DNA from 3 places in the Arthrobacter sp. RAF14 genome. Region 3 is predicted to be linked to each of the others. Evidence: riboswitches for the same ligand, from Rfam matches in the RefSeq annotation. Region 3 holds a riboswitch; each other region holds the start of a gene.
What was found. Region 3 has a riboswitch for thiamine pyrophosphate ahead of thiO (glycine oxidase ThiO). Riboswitches for the same ligand answer to the same signal wherever they lie in the genome.

Region 1 (5,304 bases), on a different contig from region 3:
TGCTCCATCCACCCAGGACGGCTGCCGCCACCAAAGGCCACGCCCTGCTCCACAGGAGACGGAGGTTCAGCCCGGCCAGGGGCAGCGTGAGGAGTTCACAGAGCACCGCGATCCCCGCGGACAGCCAGTCGATGGACCAGACCAGCGCCACGGTGATGATCGCCAGGGCTCCGAACTTCGCGAGCGGATTGGCTCTCCCCAGCAGCGGCTGTTCCGCCCGGGCGGCGGCATAAGGGTCCAGCGCCCCGCGGTTCTCAACCCCGATGCTCATGCGTCCCCCTTCGCGGGTCCGTGCCCGGTTCGTTCAGCACTCGCCGCACCGGCGAGCACGGCTCCCGTGGCACCCCCGAGCACCAGCTCCGTCGCGCCGAGCGCACGGGTGAAGTCGGCGTCGTGGGTCACGGAAAGGATCGAGACGCCGTCCCGGAGCAGTTCCAGCAGCAGCGAACCCAGCTCGGCCCAGGTGCGGGCATCCTGCCCGAAGGTGGGTTCGTCGAGGACCAGGAGACGCGGGTGGGCGGCCAGCACGGTCGCGACGGACAGCCGCCGCTTCTCACCTCCGGAGAGGGTGTACGGATTGGCGTCGGCCAGCCCGTCGAGCCGGAGACGATGCAGCAGTTCGTCCACCCGTTCCTCCCCGCGGCCGAGCTGCCGGGGGCCGAACCGCAGCTCGTCGAGCACGGTTCCGGTGACGAACTGGTGCTCGGGTTCCTGGAACACCGTCCCGATCCGCGTGATCAGTTCCTTCGCCTTCCAGCGGTATGGCTCGGGACGCCGGGGCACGGCCTCCCCCGCGGCCAGCAGCTCGGACGAACCGACGACGGCGCCCGCGGCCGGGGTAAGCAGGCCCGCCAGCGTGAGGGCCAGGGTCGATTTGCCCACGCCGTTGGGTCCGGTCACCGAGAGCGCGCGGCCGGCCCGGAGATCCAGCTCGACGCCGCTCAGCACGGGCGCGGCCTTCCGGGACCCGAAACCGCGGCGCGAGACCGCGGCCCGGCTCACCGCCAGGTCCCTGGCCTCCAGAAGCACGACGTCGCCGGACGAGGAGAGGGGAGAAGACGAGGACGAAGGCATTCCGGCACCGGGCGCCGCACCCGTCAGCACCGGAACCCGGCCGGGGATCCAGACTCCCTGGGCCGCCAGGGCCTCGCCCTGGGATTCGAGGACGGTGTCGGGATCACCCGAGGCCACCATCCCGGACGGCCCGTCGGGCCCTGCCCCGAGGACCACCACGCGGTCCACGGCGTCCTTCCAGACCTCCACCCGGTGCTCCACCACGAGCAGCGTCGCGCCTGAGGCGGTCACCGCACGGATCACCGCGTCCCGGACCTCCAGCACGCCGGCGGGATCGAGGTTGGCGGTGGGCTCGTCCAACAGGACCAGTCCGGGACGCATGGCGAGCACCCCGGCGAGCGCCAGGCGCTGCTTCTGGCCGCCGGACAGGGCGTGCGTCGGGTGGTCCAGCGGCAGGGACCCGAGCCCGACATCCTCCAGGGCCTGGCGTACGCGGGGCCAGATCTCGGCGGGAGGCACCGCGAGGTTCTCCGCGCCGAAGGCCACGTCGTCGCCCACCCTGCCGAGCACCACCTGGGTCTCCGGATCCTGCTGCACCAATCCGGCCCGGCCCCGGGCGTCGCGGGGAGAGCGGCCGTCGATCAGCAGCGCGCCGGACTCGTCGGCGTCGTCGTCCTCCGCCGAGCCGAGAACACCGGCCAGGGCGTGCAGCAGCGTCGACTTGCCCGCGCCGGACGGACCCAGCAGGAGGACTTTCTCCCCCGGTTCCAGGTCCAGGTCGAGCCCGGCCACGGCGGCGCGGCTGCGCCCGCCATGCCGCCAGCCCCAGTCGCGGGCCGTGACCCGGGCCGGGGTCACGGCGCTGGCGAAAGAGGCCATGCTCAGCCGAAGACCGGCTCGGCACCGGCCTTGCGGGACGCGAAGGAGGACAGGGCGCCGGTCCGGGCCAGGCCTCGCGTGGCCACCCAGGAGACGGCGCCCGCGATCACGGCGCCGGAGATGATGCAGAAGAGGATGTAGAGGAACTTGGCGGTGCCGTCGTAGGCGATGTTCCAGCCCCAGGGCAGGAAGCAGTCGTTGAGGCCGCAGAACAGGCCGGAGGCCGCGCCCGCCAGCACGGCGGTGGGCAGGTTGAACTTCCGGTAGAGGAACGCGGCGAAGATCAGCTCCGCGCCGAGGCCCTGCAGCAGCCCGGAGATCAGCACGGTGAGGCCGTACTGCGATCCCATGATGAGCTCACCGCTCGCGGCGACGGCCTCGCAGAAGAGAGCGGCGCCGGGCTTGCGGATGATGAGCCCGCCGAGCACGGCCGGGATCATCCAGCCACCGGCGTAGAGGCCGGAAAGCGGGGCGTAGGCGGCGGTCAGCGGGGTGATCAGGTTCGCGCCCTGGGACCAGGCCCAGAACAGCACGCCCCCGGCCACGGCGATCAGCGCCGCCACCACGATGTCCACCACGCGCCAGCCACGACGCTGCGCAATAGCCTGAGTAGTCATTGTCATCCTCCTGGGATTACAGGAGGGGAGGTGCCCGGAGGCACGTTCTGAGATGCTCGACTCCCTAGCGCCGGTACTAGCCGGATCAGGTTCGAGGGTCTGCGGTTGCTCCGCACTCTCAGCGCCCACACACCCTGCGGTGGCGGCGCTCCCCTGTCGTTCGTTGTGTCACTCAGTTTATACCCGCCCGACAACGCCGGCGGAGGCTCCGCTGTCACATTCCCGGGGTGCGGGGGCGGGGTGAGCCCGGGCCGGCGCCGGGCGGGCTGGGGCACCGGAGTCGGGGCGGGGTCCGGGTGCGCTCCCCGCCCACCGCGCACCCCGCCGACCGCGCACTCCACCCACTCGTGAGTCCGCTATGGAGGGGGTGAGTTCGCTACAACTGGTAGCGAACTCACCCCATCCATAGCGGACTCGGCATCGCTCGGCGCACGATCGCCCACATTCGGCGCCCCGTGCCCGTGCCCGTGCCCGTGCCCGTGCCCGTGCAACCCAACTCTGCCCCGCGCCCGCACCATCTCACCTCCCCCCGCGCCACCCCCGGTCCACGGCACCGAGGAACCGCTCGCCCCCTGTTGCCCGCCTCACGAAACTTGGCCCCCTCACGACGCGCTCGTTAGGCTCACTCGCAAGCCGAACGTGACGATGGAAGAAGACTGATGCGCAGCCAGAAGCCCGGATCGACCGCCAAGACCCTCCTCGCCTCGCTGTCCCTGGTCGTCGCGGCCGGGATGCTGGGAGCCTGCGCGGCGCCGTCGTCGTCGAGCGCTCCGGTGCCGTCCGCGAGCGCAGCCGGCACCGCACCGGCCACGCCATCCGCGGCGCTCATGGCGAAACTGGTTCCCACGGACGCCCGGACCCTCACCGATCCGGCGAAGCCCAAGACGACCCTGGTGCTCTTCACCGATTACCAGTGCCCGTACTGCGCCAAGATGGACACTCTGATCGAGCGCGCCACGAAGGAATACGGTTCGCAGGTGCGGATCGTGGTGCGCAACTTCCCGCTGCCCATGCACCAGAACGCGCCGCTGGCGGCGAAGGCCGTGGAGGCCGCGGCCGAACAGGGCGCCCTGGAGAAGATGGGCCACCTCGTGTTCAGCAAGCAGGCCGACTGGGCCAAGTCCACCTCCGGCCAGGCCGAGACCTTCACGGGGTACGCCCGCAAGCTGGGCCTGAACATGGACCGCTTCAACAAGGACTTCACCTCCCCGGCCATCGCGAACCGCGTCCAGCGCGACCTCGACGACGCCAAGGAGCTCGGCCTCCGCGGCACCCCGTCCCTGGTGCTGGAGGGTCAGCTGCTGCCGGTCGATTCGAGCGACTACAACACCCTGAAGGCACCGCTGGACGAGGTTCTGGGGAAGTGATCTCCCCCTCAACATTGCACTCGGTCCCCTAATTGCACTGGGTGCACAAATTGCCGTAGCATGAAACCATGGACTCCACCACCTTCCTGGACGGAACTCCACCGGATCATCCCCACGGCGGCTCCGCGGAGGAGAAGACGTCCCGCCGCGAGCTCAACAAGCAGGCCACCCGTGCAGCCATCATCGAGGCCGCGGTCAGCCTGCTCTCCGAGAACGGCCTGGGCAACTTCACGGCGGAGGACCTGGCCGACGCCGTCGGCATCTCCCGCCGCACCTTCTTCAACTACTTCCCGAGCCCCGAAGCCGCGCTGGCGGCCACCGTCCAGAACTTCCTGGACGGCGCCATCGAGGAATTCCGCCAGCGCCCCGGGGACGAGACCATCCTGGACTCCGCCATCGCCGCGGTCGTGGCCCTCGTGGAGCCCGGCTCGCTCTCCCGCATGGCGCGGGTCTGCCTGCTGACCGAGAATCAGCCGCAGGTCCAGCGCTGGCAGCTGCTGGCCTGGGATGACGCCACCAGCAAGCTCAGCGCCGCCGCCGTCGAACGTCTGGGAACCGAAGCGGACCCCTTCTTCGTCAGAACCATGGTGGGCGCCATCATCGGCGCCGGGAAGGCCGCCATGGAGTACTGGCTGGAATGCGAGGCACCCCGCAGCGGCCTGGTGACCGACGCCCACAGCGCGGCGCTCCGGAGCCTCATCACCCAGGCACTCCAGCATCTCCGGAACGGCTTCGCCTGAGCGGCCACCCCCGGAACACCCAGAACCTCCCGAACACTCGCACTCCGCACCCGCACCACCGGCACCAACAAAGGCACAGACCATGGCACTCCTGCTCTACAGGCTCGGCAAGTTCTCCTACCGGCACCGCTGGTGGGTCGTCTCCTTCTGGCTCGTGGTGCTCCTGGCCGTCGGCGGCTCCGCCGCGCTGTTCAAGGGGCAGCTGACCAACGAGTTCAAGATCCCGGGGACCGAGACCCAGCGGGTCATCGACCACCTCAAGCAGGCGCTCCCCGAAGCAGCCGGCGGCACCGCTTCCGTCGTGTTCCAGAACAAGGACGGCAAGCCGTTCACGGACGAGCAGAAGAAGGCCGTCTCCGACGCGCTGAGCTCGCTGGACGGCACCTCGCAGGTCCAGTCCAGCGTCGACCCGTTCGCCACGCAGGCCGAGGTGGACGCCGCCCCGGCCAAGCTGGCCGCTGCGCAGAAGCAGCTCGACGCAGGCAAGGCCCAGCAGGAGGCCGGCAACAAGCAACTGGACGATGCCAAGAAACAGCTGGACACGGCCAAGGCGCAGGCGGCGGCTGCCCAGAACTCGGGCGTGCAGGTGCCGGCCGCCCAGGCCGAGGCGGCTGCCGCCCAGATCGCCGCCGCGGAGAAGGATTACAACGTCGGCCGCGCCAAGTCGGAGGCCGCAGCCAAGGAGCT
Region 2 (5,304 bases), 340 kb from region 3:
ACCTTCGCTTCCTGGGCGTCGCGGGAACCGAACTCGTTGCGGATGTCCTGGGAGATGCGCATCGAGCAGAACTTCGGGCCGCACATCGAGCAGAAATGCGCCGTCTTGGCCGGCTCCGCGGGCAGCGTCTCATCGTGGAACGCTTCGGCGGTGGCCGGATCCAGGGACAGCGAGAACTGGTCCCGCCAGCGGAATTCGAACCGTGCCTTGGAGAGGGCGTCGTCGCGCTCGTGCGCTCCGGGGTGCCCCTTGGCGAGGTCCGCCGCGTGGGCGGCGATCTTGTAGGTGATGACGCCGGTCTTCACATCGTCCTTGTTCGGCAGGCCCAGATGCTCCTTGGGCGTGACGTAGCAGAGCATCGCGGTGCCATAACGGGCGATCTCGGTGGCTCCGATGGCCGAAGTGATGTGGTCGTAGCCCGGCGCCACATCGGTCACGAGCGGACCGAGTGTATAGAACGGCGCCCCGTCGCAGAGTTCCTGCTGGCGCCCCACATTCTCGCGGACCAGGTGGAACGGGATGTGCCCCGGTCCTTCCACCATCACCTGCACGTCGTACTCCCACGCCCGCTTGGTCAGTTCGGCGAGCGTGTCCAGTTCGGCGAACTGTGCGGCGTCGTTGGCATCCGCGGTGGATCCGGGCCGCAGCCCGTCACCCAGGGAGAACGCGACGTCGTACTGCGCGAAGATCTCACAGAGTTCGTCGAAGTGCGTGTACAGGAAGTTCTCCTGGTGGTGCGCCAGGCACCAGCCGGCCATGATGGATCCGCCGCGGGACACGATCCCGGTGACGCGGTCCGCCGTGAGCGGCACGTACCGCAGGAGCACTCCGGCGTGGATGGTCATGTAGTCCACGCCTTGCTCGCACTGTTCGATCACGGTGTCCCGGAAGACCTCCCAGGTGAGCGCCGAGGCGTCCCCGTTGACCTTCTCCAGCGCCTGGTAGATGGGCACGGTTCCGATCGGCACGGGGGAGTTCCGCAGGATCCACTCGCGGGTGGTGTGGATGTCGTCTCCGGTGGAGAGATCCATGACCGTGTCGGCGCCCCAGAGGGTGGCCCAGTGGAGCTTGTCGACTTCCTCGGCGATGGAGCTCGTGACGGCGGAGTTGCCGATGTTCGCGTTGATCTTGACCAGGAACGCCTTGCCGATGATCATCGGCTCGGATTCCGGGTGGTTGATGTTGGCGGGGATGATCGCGCGTCCGGCGGCCAGCTCGGAGCGGACCAGTTCCACGGGGCAGTTCTCACGGAGCGCCACGAACCTCATCTCCGGTGTCACGATCCCGGCGCGGGCGTAGTGCATCTGGGTCACCCGCCGGCCCGGCCGTGCACTGAGCGGTGGGCGCTGCGCACCTCGCCACTCCTGGGAGGCGGCGCCACGGCGTGCGGCGGAGCGGCCGTCGTCGAGCAGATCACGCCGTCGGCCAACATATTCCTGCACGTCGTCACGGGAATGGATCCACTCTGCGCGCAGCGGCGGTAGTCCGTGCTCGGGCTCGCTGCCCGGCCCCACTGTGCGGTAGGCCTGGAACGGCGCGTTGGCCGTCCCGTCGGGGGAGTCCTCCAGCCGGATACTCGTCACGGGCACGGCGATGCCGTCGTCTCCCGGGAGGAATTCCAGGCTGTGGGCAGGGGATTGCTGCAAGGATTTCATCGGTACTCACTTCCTTCGCCGGCATTACCCGGTCAGGTTCTACGGTCCGGACAGTGACAGTCCGATCTCAGCCCCTCCTGGGACACCCGTGTGGTCGCGAACACCGTAACACGACCCCAGGGACGGAGGCCCGGAACCGTGTGGTGCGGACTGTCATCTCCCGTGCAGAGCCCCTCTGACCTACGCTTGAATCCATGCCGGACATGCGACGCCATCCAGTCATCGAGTTCACGGGTCCCGTTCTGCTCGGACCGGACGATGAAGCGCTCGGACTCTGGTCCGTGGACGGGCGGCTGACCTTCTGCATGCCTGCGGTGGAACCGGACCTCACTCTGGACGGCTGGGTGGTTCCCGGGCTGGTGGACGCGCATTGCCACATCGGCCTGGTGGCCGGTGGCGCTGCGGATGAGCCCACCACGCTGGCGCAGGCACGTGCAGATCTGGCCGCGGGAACGCTCCTGGTGCGCGACGCCGGGTCCCCGGCCGACACGCGCTGGCTGACCGGCCGTGCGGACGCGCCGCACATCATCCGGGCCGCGCGTCATGTCGCGGCTTCCCGCCGTTACCTGCGCGGCCTCGCTCTCGAGGTCGAGGACCGGGATCTGGTGGCGACGGTGCGTGAGCAGGCCCGATTGTCCGTGGCCGCGGACCCGAGGGGCTGGGTGAAGCTGGTGGGTGACTGGATCGACCGCGACGCCGGGGATCTTCGCCCGTCGTTCCCGGCCGAGCTGGTGGCGGAGGCGATCGCCGCGGCCCACGAAGAAGGGGCCCGCGTGACGGCGCACTGCTTCGGCGAGGAGGTCCTGGACGACGTGATCGCGGCCGGCATCGACTGCATCGAACACGCCACGGGACTGCAGCCCGAGCATCTGCCGCAGCTGGTCGAAGCGGGCATCCCGATCGTCCCCACCCTGGTCAACATCGCCACGTTCCCGGACATCGTGGCTCAAGCCCAGCCGAAGTTCCCCGTGTACGCGGCGCACATGCACGCTCTGTGGGAACGGCGCTATGACAATGTGGCGCGAGCCTACGCTGCGGGAGTGCAGGTCTTCGCCGGCACGGATGCGGGCAGCGTGATCGCCCATGGCCGGATCGCGGACGAGGTCGCGGAGCTGCACCGGGCGGGCCTTCCTTCGGTGACGGCGCTGGACGCCGCCTGCTGGTCCGCGCGGGAATGGCTGGGTGCGGAGAACCTGGAAGAGGGCGCCCCGGCCGACGTCGTGTTGTACGCGCAGGATCCGCGGCGGAACCTGGGAACTCTCGCCGCACCCCGCCGAGTGGTCCTCAATGGCGACCTTCCGGGGGATCACCGCGTCGCCGGTATGGAATAAATTGAAGCTTCAAGTAATTTTAAGGGTATGAACACTTCGCTTCCGCAGTCCCAGGACCTCCTTCCCGCCGATCTCAGCATGGGAACGGTCATGCTCAAGGTCGCCGACATGAACCTCATGAGCGACTACTATCAGCGCGCGCTCGGCCTGGAAGTTCTCGCGGAGCAGGACGGCGGGCTCGCGCTGGGCCGCGGGACGTCCACCCTGGTGCACCTGGCCCCCGCCGCCGGCCTTCAGCTGCCGGGCAGGGGAGAGGCCGGTCTCTTCCACACGGCACTCCTCTTCGAAGACCAGGCCTCACTCGCCGCCACCCTGGCCACGGCGGCCTCCTATGACGCGCGGCTCTTCCAGGGCAGCGCGGACCACTTGGTCAGCCAGGCGTTCTACTTCGGTGACCCCGAAGGCAACGGCATCGAGCTGTACTACGACCGCCCGCGCAGCGAATGGTCCTGGGAGGGCAGTACCGTCGTCATGGACTCTCTGCCCCTGGATCCCAACGGTTACCTCGGCGAGCACCTGAGCGAAGCGGCACTGCAGCAGCAGCGGCAGGCGCGTGCCGACGTCGGGCACGTGCATCTGCAGGTGGGCGATGTCGCAACGGCCGCGCGTTTCTACGTGGACACGCTGGGCTTCGAGCGCACCGCGGAGATCGGGAACAGTGCGCTGTTCGTCTCCGCGGGCGGCTACCACCACCACATGGCCATGAACGTCTGGAACAGCCGCGGCGCCGGCCCGCGCAAGGACACACTGGGCTTGGGTGAGGTGCTCATCCGGGTCCCGGCCGACGACGACGTCGCGGCGCTCGCCGACCGCCTCCGCGTCGCCGGGGTGACGCATCACCACACCGGCGCGGAATTGCGCTTCGAAGACCCGTGGCGCAACCAGGTGCGCGTCGCGGTGGGATAGCCTGAAGCCATCCGGCTCCAGCGGTCCTGGAGAACCGGCAGCCCGCCAGCGCCACCGACGAACCCGAGGATGACATGAGCCAGTCGAACGCTTTCGTAGAGGTCTTCATCGCCACGCACCAGGAGGCCCTCCAGCGGGCCAAGGCTTTGTCCGGAGGTGCGGCCCCCGACGGGTCCGCTCTCAGGATTCCCGGCATCAGTGATTTCGAAGTGGAGCAGCTGTGTTCCCTGGCCGCTCAGGCCGTGCACACCCAGGGGGAGCAGGAGCTTGAGATGGCGGACATCGCCGTCGAGGAGCTGTACGCCTTCCCGGCGTCCGCCGTTCGGGTGCTTGAGGAGCTTCCCGGATACCAGAGCGATGGCGAGGACCCTGCGCTGCCGTCCGTGGCGGTCCAGTGGGCCGCCGACGAGGACGTGCCGTTCGCCGCCGGTGAGGCCCAGCAGTACCTGCTCGCGCTGTCCGCCCTCGCCACGAAGACGGACTCATCCTCCCGTAATCGCCTGTATCTCTACTCGGCCTGAGCGGCTCGAAAGGTGGGGGGGGGGGGGGTGAGAGAGAGTTTTCCGCCTCTTCCGCCACGCGATCTGCCTCGGCGAGGGTCAGCGCCGATGCCCGGACGACGGCGTCACCGTGCAAGCGGTGGCCCATCCAGCGGAGGCGGACCCGTTCCACGGACTCGACCCGCGCAACGTGTCCCAGAGCGTGCTCGGCGCGCTCCAGAAGTTCGGGCTCGACGCCGTCCATGAGACGACGTCCTACGGACCGGACAGTGCCGATCAGCAGTACTGCGATCATGGCCGCGATCAACAGGCCGATCACGGGGTCCGCCAGCGGGAACCCCAGAAGAACTCCGATGCCGCCGATCACCACGGCCAGTGAGGTGAACCCGTCGGTGCGGGCATGGACGCCGTCGGCGACGAGGGCCGCCGAGCCGATGCGCCGGCCGACCCGGATGCGGTAGACGGCGACCGCCTCGTTGCCGAGGAAACCGATGACTCCGGCGGCGATCACCCAGCCGATGTTCTGCACCGGGCGTGGGTTGATGATCCGGTCCACGGCCTCCCATGCCGCGATCACCGACGACAAGGCGATCATCAGGACGATGAACAGCCCGGCCAGGTCCTCCGATCTGCTGAAACCGTAGGTGTATCTCCGTGTCGCCGCACGTCGGGAAAGGACGAACGCGATCCACAGTGGAACCGCGGTGAGCGCGTCAGACAGGTTGTGGATCGTATCCGCCAGGAGGGCCACCGAACCAGAGAACGTCACCACCGCTGCCTGGGCGGCGGTGGTGAGGAGCATGATCACGAGACTCACCTTCAAGGCTCGGATGCCTTCGGAATGGGCTTCGAGAGCATCGTCGATCGAGTCCGAGGCGTCATGCGAGTGCGGGACGAAAAGGCCGTGGAGGA
Region 3 (5,304 bases):
GAACCCTCAGTATCCACCCGGGCCCGTTCACGTTCCGCCGGGACCCGCGCAGCCTCAGCCGCAGCCCTTGCCGCAGGGCGGTGCGCCGTGGCCACCGGGCGGGCAGCCGCCGCAGGGTGCACAGCAGGCACCCTGGCAGCCGCAGCCCGGCCAGCCACAAGGGTGGGGGCCGGGGTGGGGCCAGGCCGCTCCGTTTGTGATGCGCCCGAAGGTCGGATTCGCGGACGCGATCAAGTCGGGCTTCCGCAACTACGCCAACTTCAACGGCCGGGCCGTCAACTCGGAGTTCTGGTGGTGGTTCGTCTTCGAGTACCTGGTGCTCGGGATCCTGGGCTACCTGGCGTACTTCCTGGTCTTCCTGGGCTTCATGACCTCGCTGGGCGGGGTGCTGTCGGACTCCTCGCGGACCGGGTATCGCAGCCGGGACCTCGATGTCGTGTGGAGCGCGCCCCTGGTGGCCGGAATCGTCCTGTCCATCCTCTTCATCCTCGTGGCGCTGGCCCTTCTGATCCCGGGACTTGCGCTCAGGGTGCGCCGCCTGCACGACGCCGGGTACAGCGGCTGGTTCATCCTGCTGAGCCTCGCGCCGTTCGGTTCGGTGGTCGTCCTGGCGCTCCTGGCCATGGAAAGCAGCCCGGAAGGGATGAAATACGGCTATTGACCCTGTTCAATGGGGAGTTTTCCCCATTGAGCCCCACGAGCATGTGGTGGAGACTGTACGTTAAGGAAGCATCAAGCGCACCCAGTGATGGAAAGAACAGGACCATGACGCAACAACCCGATTGGCAGAACAACAACGGCGGTCAGCCGCAGCAGCCGAACTACGGTCAGCAGCCTCCTCAGGCGCCCCAGTACGGCCAGCAGCCGCCGCAGGCCCCGCCGGCCCCCCAGTACGGCCAGCAGGGCTACCAGCAGCAGCCCGCCAGCCCCTACGGCCAGCCCGCGTACAGCGGTGGCCTCTACCCGCCCTACGTCCCGCGCCCGAGCGTAGGGTTCTCGCAGGCCATCAAGATGGGCTTCGCCAACTACGCCAACTTCAAGGGCCGTGCCAGCCGCAGCGAGTTCTGGTTCTGGTACCTCTTCCAGGCTCTCGTCGCGGGTATCCCCGTCGGCATCGGCTACGGCCTCCTCATCGGTGGTCTGGTCTCCCAGTCCGCGTATTCGGATTCCTCCACCGGCTACAGCTCGTCGTCGGATGTCGCCTTCACCGGCACCATGGTGTTCGGCACCATCCTCATGATCATCGGCGGCATCATCAGCCTGGCGCTCCTGGTGCCGTTCATCGCCGTCGCGTGGCGCCGTCTGCACGACGCGGGCTTCCCCGGCCCGATGTTCTTCCTGTCGCTCATCCCGTATGTGGGTGGCATCATCCTCATCGTGCTGTGCGCCATGCCCAGCAAACCCGAGGGCATGAAGTACGAGATCCAGTAGTCCCCGTACTGCAACGCCACGGCCCCTGCCCTTCGCGAGAAGAGGACAGGGGCCGTGGCGTTTAACGGAGAGGTCAGGCGTCCGGCAGCTCGGCCAGCAGGCGCCGCGCGGCATCGGCGGGATCGGAGGCCTCGGTGACGGCGCGGACCACCACCACGCGGCGCGCTCCGGCCTCGACCACCTGGGCCACGTTCGCGTGGTCGATGCCGCCGATGGCGAACCACGGCACGGTGGTGCCGGTGCCCGCCGCATAGCGGACCAGGTCGAGGCCCACCCCGGCGCGGCCGGGCTTGGTGGGCGTCGCCCAGAGCGGCCCCACGCAGAAGTAGTCGGTCTCGCCGCGGGCCGCGGCAGCGAGGGCGGTGTCCACCTGCTCCGGCGCATGGCTCGAAAGGCCCAGCACGACGTCGTCGCCCAGCAAGGACCGCGCGGCGGGCAGCGGGAGATCCTTCTGGCCGAGGTGCAGCACCGGGCTGCCGGACAGACGGGCGATGTCCGCGCGGTCGTTCACGGCCCAGAGCTTCCCATGCCGTTCGGCCGCCTCCCGCAGCACGGCGAGGAGCTCGAGTTCCTCGGCGGCTTCGATGGCCTTGTCCCGCAGCTGGATGATGTCCACGCCGCCGGTGTACGCGGCATCGACGAAGTCCGCGAAATCGCCGCGACCGGCTCGTGAATCGGTGCAGACGTACAGCCGCGCGGCGGTCAGAGACGCTGTCGCATTTGCTCGGTTAACCATGGGCTTCAGCCTAGTTCCTCTACACTGGAGCGGTACTGCGGGAGCCGGAGCGGATGGTCATATTCGCCGGCTGAGAGGGCTTGAGCGCCGACCGCCACACCTGATCCGGTTAGCACCGGCGTAGGGAAGGACGAGGAGCATGGACCAGGAGACGGCCGACGCCGCGGTGATCGGCGCGGGCATCGTGGGACTGGGCATCGCGTGGACGCTCCTCCGGTCCGGTCGCCGGGTGACCCTCATCGATCCCTCACCCGCCCGGGGCGCGACATTCGCCGCCGCCGGCATGCTGGCCCCGGTCAGCGAATACCACTATCAGGAGGAGAACCTCCTCACCCTGACGCTCGAATCGGCAGCGCTCTGGGAGGGCTTCGCCGCGCCTTTCGGGCCTCTCAGCGGGTACCGGGCCACACCCACGCTCGTGGTGGGGTTCGACGCCGCCGACCGGGCCGCGCTCGCGGATCTGCAAGCGGTTCAGCGGGCGCACGGCCTCGACGTCCAGGCGGTCCCGCTCCGGGAGGCCCGCCGGATGGAGCCGCTGCTTTCACCCCAGCTGTCCGGGGCCTTCCTCACCCCCGGCGACCACCAGGTGGACCCGCGAGTCCTGCACGCCAGGATGCTGGAGGCCTTCCGCCAGGCGGGCGGGACGGTCGTGGAGGAACGTGCGGAAGCTCTGCGCTGGTCGGCGAACGACGACGACGGCGGCGCTTCCGCCGACCGGGTGACGGGGGTGCTGCTCGCCTCCGGCCGTGTTGTCACTGCGGTCGAGGTCGTGGTGGCCAACGGCCTCGCATCGCCTGAGCTGCGGGGGTTGCCGGACGGGCTCGATCTGCCCCTGCGCCCGGTGCACGGGGACATCCTCCGGCTGCGGGTGCCGGAACAGCTGCGGCCCTTCCTGACCGCGACGGTGCGCGGCTCGGTCCGCGGGGTACCCGTCTATCTGGTGCCCCGCGAGGACGGCACCGTGGTGATCGGGGCGACCCAGCGGGAGGATGGGCAGTCCGGAGTCTCCGCCGGTGGGGTGCACCAGCTCCTCCGCGACGCGCAGTTGCTGGTCCCCGCCGTGGCGGAACTCGAGCTCGATGAGATCACGGCGCGGGCGCGGCCCGGGACGCCGGACAATGCACCCCTGCTCGGCCGGGTGGCCTCCGTCGGGGGCGGCGAGGTGGCCGGTCTGGTCATCGCCACCGGATTCTTCCGCCATGGCGTCCTGCTGACGCCGGTGGCGGCACGGGCGGTTCTGCATCTGCTCGATGGACATGACGACGGGCGCTGGGCGGCCTTCCGGCCGGACCGGTTCAGCCCGGCACTTCTGAAGGAGACGACTGTGGAGGCTCACGCATGAACATCACCGTGAACGGCGAACAGCGCGCCGTGGGGGAGGACGCCACCGTGGCGGTCCTGGTCACCCAGGTGACGGGCCGCGAGATCCTGGCGGACGGCCGCGCGGCGGACGGGCGCCGTGTGGGGATGGCGGTGGCCCGGAACTCCACCGTGATCCCGCGGAGCCTGTGGTCGGGCACCGCCTTGCAGGACGGCGATGAGCTGGAACTCGTGACTGCGGTGCAGGGAGGCTGAGATGACGGAGATCTTGCAGGACCAGGGACTGGATCCCCTGGTGGTGGACGGGGTGGAGCTGGGTTCCCGGCTCATCATGGGCACGGGCGGCGCGCCGAGCCTGGATGGTCTGGGCGCCGCGCTGGTGGCGTCCGGAACCGAGCTCACCACCGTGGCGATGCGGCGGTACAGCCCCGCGCAGAGCGGATCGCTCTTCCAGTTGCTGGTGGACCGGGGGATCCGTGTCCTGCCGAACACCGCCGGGTGTTTCACGGCGCGTGACGCGGTGCTGACGGCGGAACTGGCCCGGGAAGCGCTGGAGACGGACTGGGTGAAGCTGGAGGTCATCGCGGACGAGCACACGCTGCTTCCCGATGCCGTGGAGCTCGTGGACGCCACGGAGCAGCTGGTGTCCCGCGGGTTCAAGGTGTTCGCGTACACGAATGACGATCCGGTGCTGGCCTTGCGGCTCGAGCAGCTGGGCGCCGCGGCCGTCATGCCGCTGGGCGCTCCGATCGGCACCGGTCTGGGGATTCTGAACCCGCACAACATCGAGGTGATCGTCTCGCGGGCTGCGGTTCCCGTGGTGCTCGACGCCGGGATCGGCACCGCCTCGGACGCGGCGCTGGCGATGGAGCTGGGCTGCGATGCGGTCCTGCTGGCCACGGCCGTGACCCGCGCGCAGGACCCGGTGCGCATGGCGACGGCCTTCCGGCATGCCGTGACGGCAGGCCGTCTCGCCCGTCTGGCCGGACGTATTCCCCGGCGTGAGCACGCTCTGGCCTCCTCCAGCATGGAGGGCAGGGCCGAGTTCCTCTGACAGGGCGGGCCCGGTCCGGTCCGCGGTGAGGGCCCGACGTCGGTGCCCCGGCGCGGCGCGGACCGGACGGCACGCGCGGGGACGCGACGGACCGTGCCGCAACGAGCGAGGGGCGCCTCCCGCACCTGAACGGTACGGGAGGCGCCCCTCGGCGTCGGGCCTGAAAAGGATCAGACCTTGAGGATCTCCGTCAGTGCCTTGGCGTCCTCGGCCGACCGCCGCGAACTGAGGATCCAGGACACCGCGAACGACGCCGCGATGCCGAGGACCAGCGGACCGATCCAGGGAATCCACGTCACGCCGGGCAGGTACCCGAATCCGAGCGCGATGAACACGATCCAGCTCAGGGCGGTGACCAGGGTGCCGGCGCCGGCCGGGAGCGCGGCCCCCAGCGTGGTGCGCTGCCGGTTCACGGCCCAGGCGAGCGCGCCGACGGCCGCCACGAGCAGGACGGGGATGATCAGGGACAGCATGGCTGCCTACAGGGCGCCGAAACCGACGCGGCGCTGCTCTTCCGGGCCCATCTCGACGTAGCCGAGCACCGCGGCCGGGATGATCACGCGACGGCCCTTGTCATCGGTCAGGGAGAGCTGGCCGCCGGAGGACAGAGCCTCGGAGACGGCAGTGGCGATGGCCTCCGCTTCCTCGGAGGACTCGAACACGACTTCGCGAGCGACGTTCTGGATGCCGATCTTTACTTCCACAATTGCCTCCTGGCAGTTTCGTGCGGGCCACGGGCACACGGGGCGCACCGCAGGCTTCA

Region 1: another riboswitch for thiamine pyrophosphate. It lies ahead of AB4Y75_RS12775 (ECF transporter S component); the one in region 3 lies ahead of thiO (glycine oxidase ThiO).
Region 2: another riboswitch for thiamine pyrophosphate. It lies ahead of thiC (phosphomethylpyrimidine synthase ThiC); the one in region 3 lies ahead of thiO (glycine oxidase ThiO).

What each region holds. Positions count from the first base shown of each region.
Region 1 is NZ_JBFREG010000005.1:101,789-107,092, reverse strand. It holds gene AB4Y75_RS12785 (energy-coupling factor transporter transmembrane component T family protein) at 1-271, opposite strand, end outside; gene AB4Y75_RS12780 (ABC transporter ATP-binding protein) at 268-1,893, opposite strand; gene AB4Y75_RS12775 (ECF transporter S component) at 1,896-2,510, opposite strand; TPP riboswitch at 2,555-2,675, opposite strand; gene AB4Y75_RS12770 (DsbA family protein) at 3,170-3,877, shown strand; gene AB4Y75_RS12765 (TetR family transcriptional regulator) at 3,946-4,617, shown strand; gene AB4Y75_RS12760 (MMPL family transporter) at 4,700-5,304, shown strand, end outside.
Region 2 is NZ_JBFREG010000001.1:998,569-1,003,872, forward strand. It holds gene thiC (phosphomethylpyrimidine synthase ThiC) at 1-1,655, opposite strand, end outside; TPP riboswitch at 1,649-1,755, opposite strand; gene AB4Y75_RS04690 (amidohydrolase family protein) at 1,859-2,986, shown strand; gene AB4Y75_RS04695 (VOC family protein) at 3,014-3,892, shown strand; gene AB4Y75_RS04700 (hypothetical protein) at 3,967-4,413, shown strand; partial or broken gene AB4Y75_RS04705 (cation diffusion facilitator family transporter) at 4,445-5,304, opposite strand, start outside.
Region 3 is NZ_JBFREG010000001.1:662,935-668,238, forward strand. It holds gene AB4Y75_RS03165 (DUF805 domain-containing protein) at 200-661, shown strand; gene AB4Y75_RS03170 (DUF805 domain-containing protein) at 766-1,431, shown strand; gene thiE (thiamine phosphate synthase) at 1,505-2,167, opposite strand; TPP riboswitch at 2,195-2,311, shown strand; gene thiO (glycine oxidase ThiO) at 2,307-3,509, shown strand; gene thiS (sulfur carrier protein ThiS) at 3,506-3,742, shown strand; gene AB4Y75_RS03190 (thiazole synthase) at 3,744-4,541, shown strand; gene AB4Y75_RS03195 (hypothetical protein) at 4,712-5,014, opposite strand; gene AB4Y75_RS03200 (DUF3107 domain-containing protein) at 5,021-5,245, opposite strand.